Regions from separate parts of the Mesorhizobium sp. LNHC209A00 genome, predicted to be linked through region 2. Evidence: predicted binding sites of a transcription regulator. Region 2 holds the regulator's gene; each other region holds the start of a gene.
What was found. Region 2 encodes LexA, which represses DNA repair genes until DNA is damaged. Its sites were predicted from a motif close to TGTTCNNNNTGTGTTCNG; they were not measured.
Positions count from the first base shown of each region.

Region 1: the regulator LexA is predicted to act here: its motif matches at 3,777-3,794, upstream of X739_RS158350 (metallopeptidase family protein).
Region 3: the regulator LexA is predicted to act here: its motif matches at 2,748-2,765, upstream of dinB (DNA polymerase IV).

Region 1 is NZ_AYWT01000002.1:867,181-872,702, forward strand. It holds gene X739_RS158370 (response regulator transcription factor) at 1-248, opposite strand, end outside; gene X739_RS158365 (DUF4173 domain-containing protein) at 252-1,787, opposite strand; gene X739_RS158360 (CoA ester lyase) at 2,070-2,957, shown strand; gene X739_RS158355 (DUF1737 domain-containing protein) at 2,995-3,201, shown strand; gene X739_RS158350 (metallopeptidase family protein) at 3,218-3,640, opposite strand; gene X739_RS1000000170300 (RecA protein) at 3,818-4,861, shown strand; gene X739_RS158340 (DUF6504 family protein) at 4,803-5,522, shown strand, end outside.
Region 2 is NZ_AYWT01000008.1:111,302-116,823, forward strand. It holds gene X739_RS146030 (ABC transporter permease) at 1-879, opposite strand, end outside; gene X739_RS146025 (ABC transporter ATP-binding protein) at 885-1,664, opposite strand; gene X739_RS146020 (ABC transporter substrate-binding protein) at 1,723-2,709, opposite strand; gene X739_RS146015 (GntR family transcriptional regulator) at 2,859-3,629, shown strand; gene lexA (transcriptional repressor LexA) at 4,037-4,780, shown strand; partial or broken gene X739_RS01000000166345 (ComEC/Rec2 family competence protein) at 4,774-5,522, opposite strand, start outside.
Region 3 is NZ_AYWT01000016.1:21,235-26,756, reverse strand. It holds gene X739_RS141195 (SDR family oxidoreductase) at 1-485, opposite strand, end outside; gene X739_RS141200 (dihydrofolate reductase family protein) at 608-1,195, opposite strand; gene X739_RS141205 (NmrA family NAD(P)-binding protein) at 1,233-2,111, opposite strand; gene X739_RS141210 (helix-turn-helix domain-containing protein) at 2,222-2,638, shown strand; gene dinB (DNA polymerase IV) at 2,798-4,045, shown strand; gene X739_RS1000000168495 (alpha/beta fold hydrolase) at 4,107-5,522, opposite strand, start outside.

The sequences.
Region 1 (5,522 bases), on a different contig from region 2:
TCGCGCGCGGACAGGAACAACACCGGCACGTCTGATGTGTGACGCAGCCGCCGGCAGACCTCCAGCCCGTCCATCTCTGGCATGCCGATGTCGAGCACGACAAGGTCGGGCGTGCGCCGTTCGATTGCCTGCAGAGCGGCGGCGCCATCGGACACGGCGGCCGTTTTCATGCCGGCCTTTTCCAGCGCGAAGCAGATCACTTCGCGGATATGCGGGTCATCGTCGGCGACGAGGATGTGATGCGGCATGGATTAGCGATCCGGCACGGGTTCTGCGACGCTGGGAACAATAGGCCGCCTTTTGTCGAGATAGCGAAGCAGGCGCCAGTCGCGAAAGCTCCAGCTTCGCCAGTTTTCCTGCAGGCTGCGATACCAGCCTTCATCGACACCGCGCAACCTTGCCAGTTCGCCGACGGCACCGGCATTGGCCGTCCCGCGCCGACGGTCGAGGAAGCGATCGAGCGCTGGAAACGCGTCCGGCCCGAGCGAGCGGAGATACCAGGCGTCGAGGGGAATGCCCTGGCCGGTCATTTCAAGAGAGTGGTCGACATTGTAATCGGCGATCGTTGCTGCGAAGTTGATGAAACAGCAGACATAAAGCGCCAGGGATAACGTCAGAAGATTGGCGGAGAGCAGCCATTCACTGGATTTTCCGAGCGCGATACGGGCGATGATCAGCGCAAGGCCGGCCGCCACCAGTCCCATCCAGACGAAAGCCGCGACGCGCCAGTAGGTCAGCGCATAGATGCCGACATAGAGATCGAGCCGCAGGATCGATGAGACGACCAGCATGATGTTCTGCGCCACCCAGGCATAGACCAGCCGGCGGATGAGCGGGTCGGCCGATGTCTCGCTGCCGGGCCTCAACGCCGCAAGGACAAAACCGGCGGCTAGCAGCGCGGTGACGATCAAGGGATAGGCGCCGCGATGCGCGTAGGCGGCGTAGCTCAAACCATCGGGAAGCGCGACCCCGCCCCACAGATAGGTGGCGTCGAGCCCGCTCTGCAGCGAAAACAAAACGTTGAAGACGATCAACGCGCGCAGGATGGCGGCCTTGCCGAAGACGATGTCCTCGACGGCGTGCCTGTCCGCCGCTGGCTGGGCATCGGCAGCAGGGTGATTTGGCCTGGCGATGCGGCGCTGAAAGCGCGGCAGGCGCGGCCGTAGAAAGGCCCAGACGCCGGCAAGCACGAACAGCCAGAAGGCAATCCGCGTCAACTGGACGAGGTCGAGCAGCTTCATCAGATCGATCAGCGACAGCCAGTATTCGATGACCGGATTGGCGGCGCCGAAAAGGGCGACGAAGACCGCGCCCAGCGTCAGCGGCATCACCCAGACCGCGATCGCCGCCAGCCTTATGCGATGCCCGCCGAACCGCCGCGCCACTCTTCGCCACTTGAGAAAATCGCTGAGGAACCGGACCGGCGCCGCCAGTGCGAACAGCACGATCTGGCCTGCAACGCGCGCCGTGCGGTGTCGCAGCCGGCCGCTCAGCGAAAGCGCGAACGCCACCAGCGCGGCAAGGGCGATCGAGACGGACAAGGGACTGACAGTCTCGGCGAGCGGCAACAGCGCGACAAGCAAGGCGGCCGACTTGAGCCATACCTTGCCGTCGCTGAAGGCGGCGGGATGCACGGCAACCACAGCGGCGGCAATCAGGATGGCGAACAGCAGAACCGTGATCCCGGCGGGCTGGCCGTAGAACAGGAAATCGGCGAGCGCGACCAGCAGCACGGCGACGCCCAAGCGGCTGCAATAGCTTGGCGCGGCGCGGAAGAAGGAGGTCACGGCCTGATTTTCCTGATGGCGTCCCATCGCCATGGCGGCGGACTCTTGCGGACAAACCGGGGAATTGCAGCGGGGTTGGCGCGTTGCGGGTCGACCAGCCACCAGCCTTCGCTGCGCAGCCGGTAAGGTAGACGGGGTTTTGCTCGCTTGTGCATGCCGACTGTCTCGCAGGCATGCAGGAAAGCGATGCGGCGGATCGGAGGAGGTTTTCCGCAGGCGCGTGCAGTTTTCGTGCAGGGCTATCGGCTTGCCTCGCCCGACCACACACGGCATAGATCTGGCATGACTGAAACCTACCGCCCGCGCCGCTCCGTGCTCTATGTCCCGGCCTCCAACGACAAGGCGCTGGCCAAGATCGCGCAGCTTGCCTGCGACGCGGTCATCATCGACCTCGAGGACGCCGTCGCCCCCGCCGACAAGATCGCCGCGCGCGAAAAACTGACCGGCATTTTCGCCAACCGCCCTGATGCCAATGGCCGGCGCTGCGAGATGGTGGTGCGCGTCAATGCGCTGTCCAGCGAATGGGGCACTGACGATCTTGCGGCCGTGGCCAAGGCGGAGCCGGACGGCATCCTGCTGCCAAAGGTCGACACGCCGCGTGACGTGCTCGAAGTTGGCGATGTGCTGGACGATAATTTTGCCCCGGACAGCGTGAAACTATGGGCGATGATCGAGACACCCAAGGCCATGCTCAACATCGGCGCCATTGCCGAACTCGGCCGCGACCCCGCCTCGCGCCTGGATTGTTTCATCGCCGGAACAAATGACCTGATCAAGGATACCGGCGTGCTGGCGACGCCGGATCGCGCCTATCTTCTGCCATGGCTGATGCAGATGCTGCTGGCGGCACGCGCCGGCGGGATCGACATGCTCGATGGCGTGTTCAACGATTTTCGCGACCCGGACGCGTTCGCGCGTGAGTGCACGCAGGCCGCCGCCATGGGCTTTGACGGCAAGACGCTGATCCATCCATCGCAGATTGAGGCCGCCAACCGTGCCTTCGCCCCGTCGGCGCAGGCGCTGGCCGAGGCGCGCGCGGTGAAGGATGCCTTCGCGCTTGCTCAAAACAGCGGCAAGGGCGTCATCGCGCTGAATGGCAGGATGGTCGAGCGGTTGCACTTGGCGCAGGCCGAAAAACTTCTGGCGAAAGCGGCCGCCATCGGCGCATGATATTCGCCGATTTGGGATACACGACAGGAATTGGACGATGAAACTCTACCGCTTTCTCACCGCCCCGGACGACGCCAGCTTCTGCCATAAGGTGACGGCGGCGCTGAACAAGGGCTGGCACCTGTTCGGCTCGCCGACCTACGCCTACGACAAGAAGACCAAGACCATGCGCTGCGGCCAGGCCGTGGTGAAGGATGTCGATGGCCAGGAATACGGACCGGATACGAAGCTCAGCGACTGGTAGGGGAAAACGCCGAGAGCTACTCCGCCGCCTCTTCGATCTTCTCCATATCATCGTCCGACAGGCCGAAATGGTGGCCGATCTCGTGGATCAGCACGTGGGTGACGATGTCGCCCAGCGTTTCCTCGTTTTCGGCCCAGTAGTCGAGCATGGCGCGGCGGTAGAGCGTGATGCGGTTCGGGCCTTCGCCTGTTTGTGGGTTCCAGCGTTCGGCGATGCCGCGCCCCTCGAACAGGCCGAGCAGGTCGAACGGCGTTTCCAGCGACAGGTCGTCCATGATCTCGTCGGTCGGGAACTCAGCGATCTGGATGACGATCTCGCCGGTCAGCTTGCGAAAATCCTCCGGCAGGTGGGCATAGGCCTCCAGGGCCAGGAACTCCAATTCCTCCATCGAGGGCGCAAGTTCACCATGCCAGGTGCGGGTCTTGTAGATGCGGGCCATGCTTTGTCCTTTGATCCCGGATATAGGCGTTCGCGCTGGTCGAGGCAAATGACGCCTGTACGCCGGTGTCGCGCAGGAAGAGGAATAAATTCCTTGATGACTCTGCTTGACTCTTCCGATCCCCTCTGGAATCTATAGGAACATAACAGGAACAATTGTGAGTGAAAGCTGACCGTCATGGCGATGACCGCCGTGGCGCGGGAGACTGTTTTTGCCCTGCGCCGCCAGATCGCGAAGATCGAGGGAACACTGCCCGAGCGCCTGCAGGCACCGGCTGGCGCGCCCCTTGATGCTGACGCCGGCAGCGATCTGACGATCGTCCGGCGCGGCCTTGCCGCGGCCTTGCCGGATGCTTTCCTGCCCATTGGCATCGAGCGGCTCGATGCCGCGCTCAGCGGCGGCCTGCCGAAAGCCGCCCTGACCGAAATCCATGGCCTGGAAACCCGCGATGCAGGAGCCGTCGCCGGTTTCGCCCTGTCGATCGTCAGCCTGATCCTCAACCAGGCGCAGGGGCTGCCCATCCTGTGGATCGGGACATCGGAAATTTTCCACGAGGCCGGCTTTCCCTATGCCAGGGGGCTGCATGCCTCGTTCGGCATCGAGCCCGGGCAATTGCTGTTTTCCGAGGCGCCCCGGCTTGTCGATGCGCTGTGGATCGCCGAGGAGGCGGCCCGGATGACCGCGCTTGCCGCCGTCATCCTAGAGATCCGCGGCAATCCGCAGCGGCTGGACCTGACCGCGACACGCCGCCTGCATGCGCGGGCGCAAGGTGCCGGCCGGCCGGTGTTCCTGCTGCGGCAAGCGGCCGAGCCCGAACCGACGGCGGCGCCTGTTCGTCTGATTGTCGCGTCGGCGCCGGCCGTGCCGCGCGAAACAGTCGCCGGGCCGCTCGCCGGCTCGATCGGCCACCCGGCCTTCACCATCAGCATCGGCAAGAGCCGCACGGCCCTGCCTGGACAATTCACACTGGAGTGGAACCCCGATGAACGCAAATTCGATGAAAGAAGGGGCGAGGAAAGGCGCAGGGCGAGCAACGAATGGGCAGAGAATCCTGTCCCTATGGTTTCCCTATCTCGCGACAGAAAGGATCCTGCGGCAGCGTCTGGGGAAATCCTGGCGTTCCCGGCCGTCGGATCATCCGCAGCTATCTCACCCACCGCTCGTGATCAGCCATCGCCAGGGCAACGCGCAGCGCATCTCGGCCCTCGACGCGCGGGCTGAGGCGCTGCACCTGAAGCGCGACATGGGGATTGCCGATGCGCGCGCCATGCATCCGTCGATCGACATCGTCGAAGCCGATCCGGAGGCCGACCGGCGCCTGCTCGAGGGCCTCGCCGACTGGTGCGACCGCTACACGCCGCTGGTGGCGCTGGACGGCATCGACGGCCTGTTCCTCGACGTCACCGGCTGCACCCATCTGTTCGGCGGCGAACGCGCCATGCTGGACGAAATCCTGTCGCGCTTCTTCCAGCAGGGTTTCGACGTCCGCGGCGGGCTTGCCGGCACGCCCGGAGCGGCCTGGGCGGCGGCCCGGTTTTGCGGCGACCGCATCGTTCCATCAGGCGAGGAGGAAGCCTTGCTTGCCCCCTTGCCGCTGGCCGCCGTTCGCATAGCGCCGGAAACCCGTACCAGCCTGGAAAGTGTGGGGCTGCGCACGGCGGGCGCCGTCATGGCGGCGCCGCGCGCGCCGCTCGCCCGCCGGTTCGGCGCCCTGCTGCTCCAGCGCCTCGACCAGGCGCTTGGCCGTCTCGACGAGGCGATCTCACCGCGTCTTCCCGTCGCGCCGCTTTCGGTCGAACGTCATCTCGCCGAGCCCGTCACGCTGACGGAGGAAATAGAACGGCTGGTGGGCATGCTGGCGACGACCTTGAAGACCGACCTC
Region 2 (5,522 bases):
CTTGAGGCTGGGCAAGGCAAGCATGGCCAGCACGAACAGGCCCGTCGCAAGCTTCAGGTCAGGCGGCGGCATGCCGGCCGCAAGGCAGAACGACACCAGCTGGTAGTAGATGATCGCGCCGGCGAAGGGCGCCAGCAGTTGCCGCCAGACCGTTTGCTTGCCGACGACGGCTTCGCCGATCATCAGCGCGGCAAGGCCATTAATGAGAATTCCCAGGCCCATATTGACATCGGCGAACCCTTGCGACTGCACCATCAACGCACCGCTTGACGCCGAAAAAGCGCTGGCCAGCCCGACACCGCCTATGGTCGCGGCCCAGACATTGATGCCTTGCGCCTCGGCCATGTCAGGATTGGCGCCCACGGCGCGGACGGCAGTCCCCTTCTCGGTCCTGAAGAACATGTAGAGCAGCATGAAGGCGACAAGCGCGAGGAGACCCGCGACGACGATCTTGCTGGCGGGGAAACCCGGCCGCGCGAACGGCACCCAGTCGAACACCGAGGGCGAACCGAAGACCGACAGGTTGGACTTGCCCATGATGCGAAGGTTGATGCTGTAGAGCATCGTCATCATCAGGATGCCCGCAAGCAGCGTGTGGATGCGGAAGCGCAGATGGATGAAGGCGGTGCAGCAGCCCGCCGCGAAGCCGGCGACGAGGGCGGCGGCGATGCCCATCAGCGGCGATGCGCCGGCGGCAAGGAGAACGCCGCAGACGCAGCCGCCCAGCGGAAAAGCGCCTTCGCTGGTGAGATCGGGAAAATTCAGCATGCGAAACGGGATCATGATCCCGAGCACGACAAAGGCCAGGATCAGGCTTTGCGCCAGGGTGACCGGCATGATCGCGACGAAGCTGGCGAGAACGTCCCCAACAAAACCCATGATGATCAACTCGCCAGCAACATGCGATCGGTCTTGACGGAAAAATGGCGGATCAGATCGACAACCGTGACCCTCGCCTTCTCCTGCCCTGTGACTTCCAGGAGCACCCGGCCGGCATCGAGCATGATCACCCGGCTGCCATGGTCGACGGCGTGTTGCATGTTGTGGGTCACCATCAGGGTGGTCAGCTTCAGCGCATTGACGGCGCGCACCGTCGCGCGCATGACGATCTCGGCCGTGCGCGGATCGAGCGCTGCCGTATGCTCGTCGAGCAGCAGCAGATCCGGCGATCCTCCGACAGCCATGATCAGCGACAGCGACTGCCGCTGCCCGCCCGAGAGCAGGTCGACACGGGTATCGAGACGGTTTTCAAGGCCGAGGCCCAATATCGACAGGCGCTCCTTGTAGGACGCCAGCCGTGTGGCGTTCAGCCCCTGCCGCAGCGTGCGTTTTTGACTGCGCAGGTCGGCCAGCAGCATGTTCTCCGCCACGGTCATGCTGGCGGCGGTGCCGCGCATCGGATCCTGGAAGACGCGCGCCAATCTTTCGGCACGCTTGTGCACCGGCATCCCTGTCACATCCGCGCCATTGATCAGGATCTTGCCGGAATCCAGCACAAGAGCACCAGAAATGGCGTTGAGCATGCTGCTCTTGCCGGCCCCGTTTGAGCCGATGACGACCCCGAACTCTCCCGTGGCCAAGGACAGGCTGAGACCGTCCAGCGCGACCTTCTCGTCGGCCTGGCCTTTGTAGAACACTTTGCGCGCGGATCGTATGTCGAGCATCGTTCCTCCGTGACCTCGGGATGACGGCGCCGACGCCATCATCCCAGCAGTTCCGATGTTAGTCGACGATGCAGCCGCAATCGGCCATTGAAGCCGGTATCTCGACGCCGAACGCGGCCATCGCCTTGCGCGAGATCGTTGCCATGTGGTCCTTGTAGGCCGGGCGCGACGGCGCGATCGTCTTGGGATCCTTGCCCTTGAGGATCTCGGCGGCGATGTTGCCGGCGTTGATGCCGACCTGGGTGTAATTGACCGCGAAGCTCGCCGGCACGGTGCCGTTGCGGACCGCGCTGTCATCGGAGTTGACGACCGGGATACCGGCCTGGCGGGCGGCCGCTGAGACAGCGGCGATCGCCGGCTGAATCAAGTTCGAGGCCGGGCCGTAGATCACGTCGGCCTTGCCGGCGAACGAAGCGATACGCTGCTGGATGTCATTTACGTTGTCGATGCCGACCTCGACCACCTCGAAACCGGCGGCCGGTGCCGCCGCCTTGATCTTTTCGACCAAGGCAACGTCATTGGCCTCACCGGGATTATAAGGCACGCCGAAGCGCTTGGCGTTCGGCAGCAGCTTCTTGGTGAAGGCCATCACCGCGGCGACGTCCTGCAGATCGCTGGCGCCGGTCATGCCTTCGTCTCCGGCGTCCCATGATGGCACCAGCTTGGCCGCCACCGGATCGGTGACCGCGGCAAAAACGATCGGAATGCCGGAACCCGCGAGCGCTTTCTTGGCGATCTGCGAGACCGGCGTGGTGATGGTGTAGATCAGCTTGGGCTGCTCGGCCTGCAGCTTGGCGATCATCTGCGGCACCAGCGACGCATCGAAATTGGTGTGGCTCTCCGTGTAGACGACGTCCTTGCCCTCGACGAAGCCGTTATCCGTCAGCGCCTTCTTGAAGCCGGCTATGGCGGCGTTCAATTGCGGATGCTCGCCGAAATTGGCAATGCCGATACGGATCTGATCGGCCGCGGCACTGCCGGCGCTGACCATCAATGCGCCTGCCAGGGCCAAACCCGACAACCAAGCGGATTTCGACTTTAACATCATTTCCTCCCAGATTTGATCAGGGCCGCTTGGAAACGCGGCTGCTCCGCGATCATGGTCAGTCCGCCGGTCTGTGTCAAACATTATATATAATTGTTGTAGTAACCCAGTATCATATATACTTTTAGCCAGACGACGGATTGATCACGATGCGGGATGAGACGAGTTCCACAAAAACGGAAGCCGCCTATCAGCTGTTGCGGCGCGACATCCTGACCACGCGCCTCATGCCCGGCGCCCCGCTCAAACTGAGTGCGCTGCGCGGCACATATGGCGTCGGTTGGACACCGTTGCGCGAAGCCCTGTCGCGGCTCGAGGCCGAACGCTTGGTCACCGCCATCAGCAATCGTGGTTTTGCCGTGGCTCCGGTGTCGCGGGCCGAGCTGGAGGATCTGGCACGCGCCAGGATGGTGGTCGAGATACCCCTGTTCCTCGAATCGATGGAAAAAGGCGGCAGGGAGTGGGAGGATGCCGTAGTCACTGCCCACTACCGGCTCTCGCGTTGCAAGACGGCGGTCGACGATCCCTCCGACACGGCCGTCGACAGATGGGATGAGAACCACGAGGCTTTCCATGCGGCGCTGCTGAGCGCCGCCACATGCGACTGGCTGTTGCGGTTCCGCTCGACAATCTCGGATCAGTTGCGCCGGCATCATCGCTTTCTTGGTCTGGCGCCGACATTGCGGGCCGCGGCCGGCCTCAAGGACGGCTATGAACAGGCAATGGAGGCGTTGTGCGAAGCGATCGCGATCGAACACCATACTGCGATCATGGAAGCGGCACTCGATCGTGACGTCGAACGGGCCAAGGCGTTGATGACGGCGCATATCGGCTACACACTGCACGTCTATGTTCATAGCGAAGACAGCGGCGCGACCAGATACGCCGCCCGCGCCGGCAGCTTGAAGGGGTCGGGATAACTTCAGCGCTTCCGCGACGCCTATTCGAACGCGCTGGCCGGAGTGCGCCGAACGCCCGGGTCCATGGCCGCCCGGAGCTACCAATGGTTGGCATTTTGGTTTCGTTTCGTTCCGCGAATAATGAATCCATGAAATATACGGTACCCCTGGGAAGAAGCCTTCCAGATGGCTGATGCCAGCTCCATCGGCGGATAGGCCACAGGCCATTAACCAAACGATTTCAATGTGCCTGCCGATCGCGGAAAGGACCAGTTGCTGACGCCCTTGGGGGCAAAAAACTTCAGACCCCTTAACAAATTCATTAAACTTTAAACGGTTGCAGAACACAACTGGAACAGATAGTGTTTGTTCTGGGTTTGTTTTTTCGATTCTGGTTCAACCTTTCGTTCAATGTCTTGGGGGACGCCATGCTGACACGCAAGCAACATGAACTGTTGATGTTCATCCACGAACGGCTCAAGGAAAGCGGGATACCGCCTTCCTTCGACGAGATGAAGGAAGCACTCGATCTTGCCTCCAAGTCGGGGATCCATCGCCTGATCACGGCGCTGGAGGAGCGCGGCTTCATTCGCCGGCTACCCAATCGGGCGCGCGCGCTGGAAGTGCTTCGGCTGCCGGACTCGATCGCGCCGGGCCTCAATGCGGCAAAGAAGTTCTCGCCAAGTGTCATCCAAGGCAGCCTTGGCCAAGGCAGTCTCGGACGCCAGATCAGGCCGGCCGCTGCGCCTTCGCGCCTGCCCGCGGCCGGCAACGACGACGATGCGGTTTCAGCCGTGTCCATCCCGGTCATGGGCCGTATCGCCGCCGGTGTGCCGATCGATGCAATCCAGCATCAGACGCATTCGATCTCGGTGCCGCCGGACATGATCATGGGCGGCGAGCATTATGCGCTGGAGGTCAAGGGCGACTCGATGATCGAGGCTGGTATCTTCGATGGGGACACGGTCATTATCCGCAATGCCGACACGGCAAGCCCGGGCGAAATTATCGTGGCACTGGTCGACGAGGAGGAAGCGACGCTGAAGCGGTTCCGCCGCAAAGGCGCTTCGATCGCGCTCGAGGCTGCCAATCCAGCCTACGAAACACGCATTTTCGGGCCGGACAGGGTCAAGGTACAAGGCAAGCTGGTCGGGTTGATCAGGCGCTACTGAGCCGGCTTTCCATCGGGCTTGTCGGGTTTTTTGTACGGCGGCAGCCCCCTCGCCTCGCGTGAGAATTTTCGCTGTTCGTGCCAGGGTCGGTATGGTCCGTCGACGGCGAATTCGATCCCGGCCCGGGTCGTGGCCGACTGGGGATTGAAGAAGACGGCAGCGCTTCCCTTGCGGGCGAGCTGCCGTTTGGTGACGACGAGAACCAGCGGATTGTGGCAGGTGTCATAGGCGGTCGCGTCGTTCACGATGATCAGGTCAGCGAAAGCGCAGGCTTTCCAGGTGGTCTTGCGGTCCTCGACATAAGCAATGATCGCGCCGGAAGGGTGCCTGGCAAGGCACAGGCCTTCGCGGCAGTAGAAGGGCGATCCCGGCGGCAGGTCGGCGGGACTGGCAACGTCGAATTGCCCGTCTGTCTTGTCGAACATTTCCGGTTTGACGATTGTTTCGGAGATCAGAGCGCGCTTCCAGTTGTCGGTTGCGAATTCGTTCGGACGTTCCCGGTTGACGGCCAGTTCGCCATTGCCGATCGGCAGCGCGACCAGCCGCGCATCTTCCGAGATCAGCACATCGGGCGCGCGCGTGTGCGACACAGTCAACAGGCCGGCGAGCGCGAATGGCAGCGCCGCGAGCCGCAGCCAGGTCGTCGCCATCGTCGCGATAACCAGCGCGACGGTGACCAGCAGCACGGATTGCTGCGAAATCAGCCCGACTCCGTCGACCGGAGAGCGCTCCGATATCCACG
Region 3 (5,522 bases), on a different contig from region 2:
TAGAAAGCGCCTTCGGCGGCGATGGTCGGCGCGTCGCGCAGATAGACTTGCATGAACTGGCTGGGGCGCAGATGCGTCCACGCCATGCCGGCTCCTTCGAGATAGCGCTCGACCTCTTCATGCATCCGTGTGAAGCGGAACTTCGTCGCGTCATAGCCGATGTTGGATTCGGCACCGGAAAACTTCACCACATGCGCGACGCCGGCCTGCTTGCAGGCGTCGATAAAACGGCACTGCGTCTCGACCATGTCTTGCGCGGCGGTCGAAATCATCAGCACGCGTTCGACACCATCGAGGGCCGCGCCAAGCGTCTCCGCCCGCCGCATATCGGCCTCGGCCAGCTCGACGCCGGCAAGTCCGCCGAGCCCTGCCGCGGATGCCCGGTCAAGATCGCGAACCAGCGCCCTCACTTGATGCCTCTGCCGCGCGAACTCGCGCACGATTGCCTTGCCGTTCAGGCCGGTGACGCCTGTCACCAGGATCATCTGTCTCTCCATTCAGAATTGATGCGGCCGCCCTTCCGGCGACCCACCTAGAAGACGAAGAGAAGCGGGCAAAGGATTCCGGCCAAATGTCTTTTACCGGCGTGCGGCCCGCACGCCCGCGATCAACCTGCCGGCGCGTAGCGGCTGACCACCATGCCGCAGGCATAAGCCTTCGAACCAAGCAGAAGCAGGTTTTGGAACCCGCCTTGGTCGAAAATGCGGCGGCCGGCGCCCAGCACGGCCGGATTGACGAACAGCTGGAACTCGTCGATCAATCCGGCCGCGATCAGCGCCGACGCAAAGCCAGCCCCGCCGAAGACGGCCATGTCGCCGCCCTCACCCGCCTTCAATGCGTTGACCTCGCGCGGCAGGTCGCTGCTCACCACCGTCGTGCGCTCCCATCGCGAGGTCTCGAGCCTGTCGCTCGGCACCACCTTGCGCGCGTCGACGATGCGCTGGGCGAAGGCATAAAACGAATCGGCCGGATATTTCCTCGCCGCATGGCCCCAATGGGCGAGATAACCTTCCTCAGCCATCTTGCGGCTGAGCAGCACGGTGTCGATGCCGGCAAACACGGCGTTGAAATCACGCTTCAGCTCCTCGTCCCACCCGATGTCGTCGCCCCATCCCCAGAGTTGCCAAGGATGGTCGGCATCGCCGCCGACGAAACCGTCGACCGACATCTGCATCTGAAGGATCAGCTTTTTCATGGGGTTCTCCTCGTTTCCGGATTCCAGTCAGGAAGGATCACGCCGCGTTTTGCGAACGGGCAAGGGCTTGTGCCCAGCTTTCGAAAGTGGTCGGCGTGGCGTTGCGGATTGACGGTGCCTCAAGCGCCCAGCGTTCACCCTTGTTGAAACTCGCCGCCGTTTCGCCGAGCGCATCGGCAAAGCTCGGTGACAGGCCGCTGGCGATCATCCCGGCGCGCGCCTCAGTGAATGGGGCCGCCTTGTAAGCGACCTGCCTCCCCATCGCGCTGCCAAGGATCGCGGTGGCCTGCTCCAAGGCATAGTAGCCGCCGCCATGCAATTCGATGATCCGCTCGCTTGGAAAACGCGTGGCGTCCAGCAGGGCGGCGGCGCGCTGGCCGACATCGCTGGCAGCAATCAATGCCATCAGCGGATCGCCCCGGAACGGCGTCATGAAGATGCCGGAAGCGGCCTGCTGGACAAAGCCCATGCCCTTGGCGAAGTTCTCCATGAAGAATGAGGCGCGCAAAAACACCAGTTCGTGGAGGCCGAGCGCCGCCAGCCGTTCCTCCATCAAGGCGGCGCCGAGCGAAGTTCCCATCCTCAGATGGGCGTTGAGGCCGCTGAGCAGCACGACGCGGCGCACGCCTGAATTCGCGATCGCCGCCGCCAGCCGCGCGCCCACTTCATCCTCGAAGCGATGAAGATCCGGCGCCGTGATGTCGAACGGAATCATCACATAGGCGCTGTGGGCACCGGAACAGGCGGAGGCGAGCGCGTCGCTATCGTCAAGCGCCACACCCAGGCTGCGCGCCACGCCGCGCACAATATGCCCCCGCCCGGTCAGGACCTGGGCGACCGCCTTGCCAACCTCGTTGGTAGCCCCGACGACCACGACGGTTCTTGGTGTGCCGATTTTCCCGATGGCCTGGCTCATGACGTCCTCCTGCTGGCCAAGTTGCGATCTAACGATTTACTTTTGGAAGCATTTGACTGATGGAAAGAATGATGTCAATAGTAAAGTGATTTAAAAATGGAACCATAGAGATGTCAACGCGTGAAAGATCCGGCTGCCCCATCAACCTGTCGCTGGAACTGCTCGGCGATCGCTGGACGTTGCTCATCATCCGCGACCTGGTCTTCGCCGGCAAAAAGCATTTTCGCGAGTTCCTGCAATCCGATGAAGGCATCTCCTCGCGCACATTGGCCGAGCGGCTGCAGACGCTGCAAGACGAAGGCATCCTCACCCGCAGCGACGACCCCAGCCACGGGCTGAAGGCGATCTATCGGCTGACCGAAGCCGGCATCGATCTCCTGCCGGTGCTGGCGACGCTTGGCGCCTGGGGCGGCAAGCACCGCAAGTCCGACGACAAGCTCGCCCGTATCGCCGACGAACTGTCGGCCGGCGGCGAGCCGGCGCTGGAACGGATGAAGGCGGCACTGCGGGCGGAGCATGTTGTCTAGGAAGTGCGCTGCCTCCCTTCTTTCCTGTGGAGAAGCAGGAGCTTTGCGCGCCTCGGTTACTCCTAAAGAGCACCGATGCGCCAAAGATCAATTGACAATGATCTCTATTTGTTCACTATATGTTCCTATCTATCAGCAATCGCGGATGAGCGGAACAGGATGGAAACGACGGCCACCATCCTGCATGCCGATCTCGACGCCTTCTATGCCTCGGTCGAGCAACTGCTCGATCCGACGCTGCGCGGCAAGCCGATCGCGGTCGGCGGCGGCGTGGTGCTCGCCGCCTCTTACGAAGCGCGCGCCTTTGGCGTCCGCGGCGGCATGCCGGGGCGCAAGGCGCGCGAGCTTTGCCCGCAATTGATCTTCGTCGGCGGAAATTTCAGCCACTACCAGCGGCTGGGCGACGCGGCGATCAAGGTGCTCGACGATTTCACGCCGGTGGTCGAACGCATCTCCATCGACGAGGCCTTCGCCGATGTCGCCGGCTGCACGCATCTGTTCGGCTCCCCGCGGGAAATCGCGACCACGATCCGCGGCCGTGTGCGGGCCGAACTCGGCCTGCCGATCTCGATCGGCGTGGCGCGCACCAAGCATCTGGCCAAGATCGCCTCGCAAGTCGCCAAGCCCGACGGGCTGGTGGTGGTCGAGCCCGGCACCGAGCTTGCCTTTATGCATGATTTGCCGGTCTCGCTGATGTGGGGCGTCGGCCCGGCCACCAGGGCGCGCTTGGCCGAGATCGGCGTCGAGACCATCGGCGAGTTGGCCCGGACCCACAGCGGCGCCCTGGCCCGGCTGCTTGGCCCCGCCGCCGGAGAAAAGCTCGCGGCGCTGTCGTGGAACCGCGATCCGCGCAAGCTGGAGACGAAGCGCCGGGCGCACTCGGCCGGCGCGCAATCGGCCCTCGGGCAAAAGCCGGCCGTGGCCCGGGTGATCGTGCCGACACTGCTGCATCTGGCCGACCGCGTCGCCAGCCGGTTGCGCGCCAAGAACCGCCCCGGCCGCACGGTAACGGTGCGCGTGCGCTTTGCCGATCTCAGCGCCGTCACGCGCTCGATCACGCTGGAACAGCCGATCTCGGCGACCGCCATGCTGGCCGAGATCGCTGGGGATTTGGTGCGCGGCGTGCTCGCCGAGCATCCCCGGGAGAAAACGATCTCTCTGCTGGCGATCTCGGTCTCGCACCTGGAGGAGAGCGCTGAACTGCAGCTCGACCTGCCACTCGGCCTCGCCGACGAGAAGCGCCGCCCGGGCAGCCAAAAAGGCCTCGCGCGCTTCGGCGCCGACCGCGCCATCGACAAGATCCGCCAGCGTTTCGGCAAACAGGCGGTCGGCTACGGTACGGTGGCCCTGGAAGCGGCCCGCTCGGTGCCCGACGCATTCAGGGAACTGGCGGAAAAGGAGCTTTGACCGGAAAAAGGGACTGTCCCCGGCGGCGCGTCAACCGACACCATTCCGCGCTTCGCCGCTGTCAGGCCGACGCTGCACCGACCCCATAGAGTTGCCCGCCTCCCGGCACGGCGCCTGTTTCGGTCCCGCCGCGCTCTGTAAACACAAGGCTGGAGCCCGGCACGAGGTCGCGGATTGTGCGCGACGTAATGATCTCGCCTGGCGAGGCTTGGCCGAGCATCAGCACTGCTTGGTCGATGGCGGTGCCGGTTAAATCACCGTTTTCCCTTTCGCACTCGCCAATATGCACCGCGGCACGGACGGCGAGGCCAGAAGGCTTCAAACTGTCGCGGATCGCCATGGCGCATTGGATCGCCCGCGTCGGACGCTGGAAGGCAGCGAGGAGGCCATTCGCGTCGCGCCGGATCTCCCTGCCCTGCGCCAGCTGCACTTGATCGCAGATCGCGTCCACATATCTCCGCCTCAAATCCCGGCCATCGGCGGAGGCAGATGGCGAGGTGATGTCCACGCAGAGAATGGTGACCAGCACACGCTCGCCGGGTGCCGCCGGCAAGGTGCCGCTGACGAAGGACTGGATCTCATCGATCAGGCGATCCGAGCCCTCACCCCAGATGACATGGTCGTTGCCCGCGAGCTCGATGTAGCTCGCGCCCGGGATGTGTTTCGCCAGGTAGCGTCCCTCCTCGGCCTTGACCCAGCGATCGCCCGTTCTCTGAACGATCAGCGTTGGAACGTGGATGGCTCCCAGTATCTCCCGAACGTCGATCTCGACGCTCCAGCACCACAGCGAGATCGCATCGGCGGGCGAAGCTGAATTGCGCAGGAAGGCCGCGAACCATTCGCGCTCGAATGCATCGTTCATCAGGCTGGGCGCGGCATTGCTGAGGTCGGCCGGCTCTCCCCATTCGCGCTCGATGGATATGAGTTCTCTTTCCACCTGCGCCTTGGTTTTCGCCCAGGGGTAGTCCGGCGCCCATACACCTCGGGCATAGGTCCCGTTCAAGACGAGGGCCGCCGTGCGTTCGGGATAGGTCGCGGCAAACAGCATGCACATGCTGCCGCCCTCGGAGCTGCCGAACAGGACGGCACGGTTCGAACCGACCGCGTCCAGGACGGCGCGCACGTCTTCCATACGCTCTTCGAGCGTCGGCAGGCCGACATTGCGATCCGACAGTCCGGTGCCGCGCTTGTCCATGCGGATCAGCCGGCAAAAGGAGCCAAGACGGTGCAGGACATGCGCCAGCCTGGGCGATGCCCAGGCAAGGTCCAGATTGGAAACCCAGCCTGGCACATAGATGAGGTCCACTGGGCCGTTGCCCGTTACCTGATACGCGATGTTGCTGCCGGCCGATTTGACATAGTGGGTCGGCGGCGACGTAGGCCGTGCGCCGGGCGCAACCGGCCCGGCGGGTTCTGGAGCAGCCGACGCCGTGCGGCGGGCGCGAAGCTGTTCATAGAGCTGCCTCGTTTCCGGTTC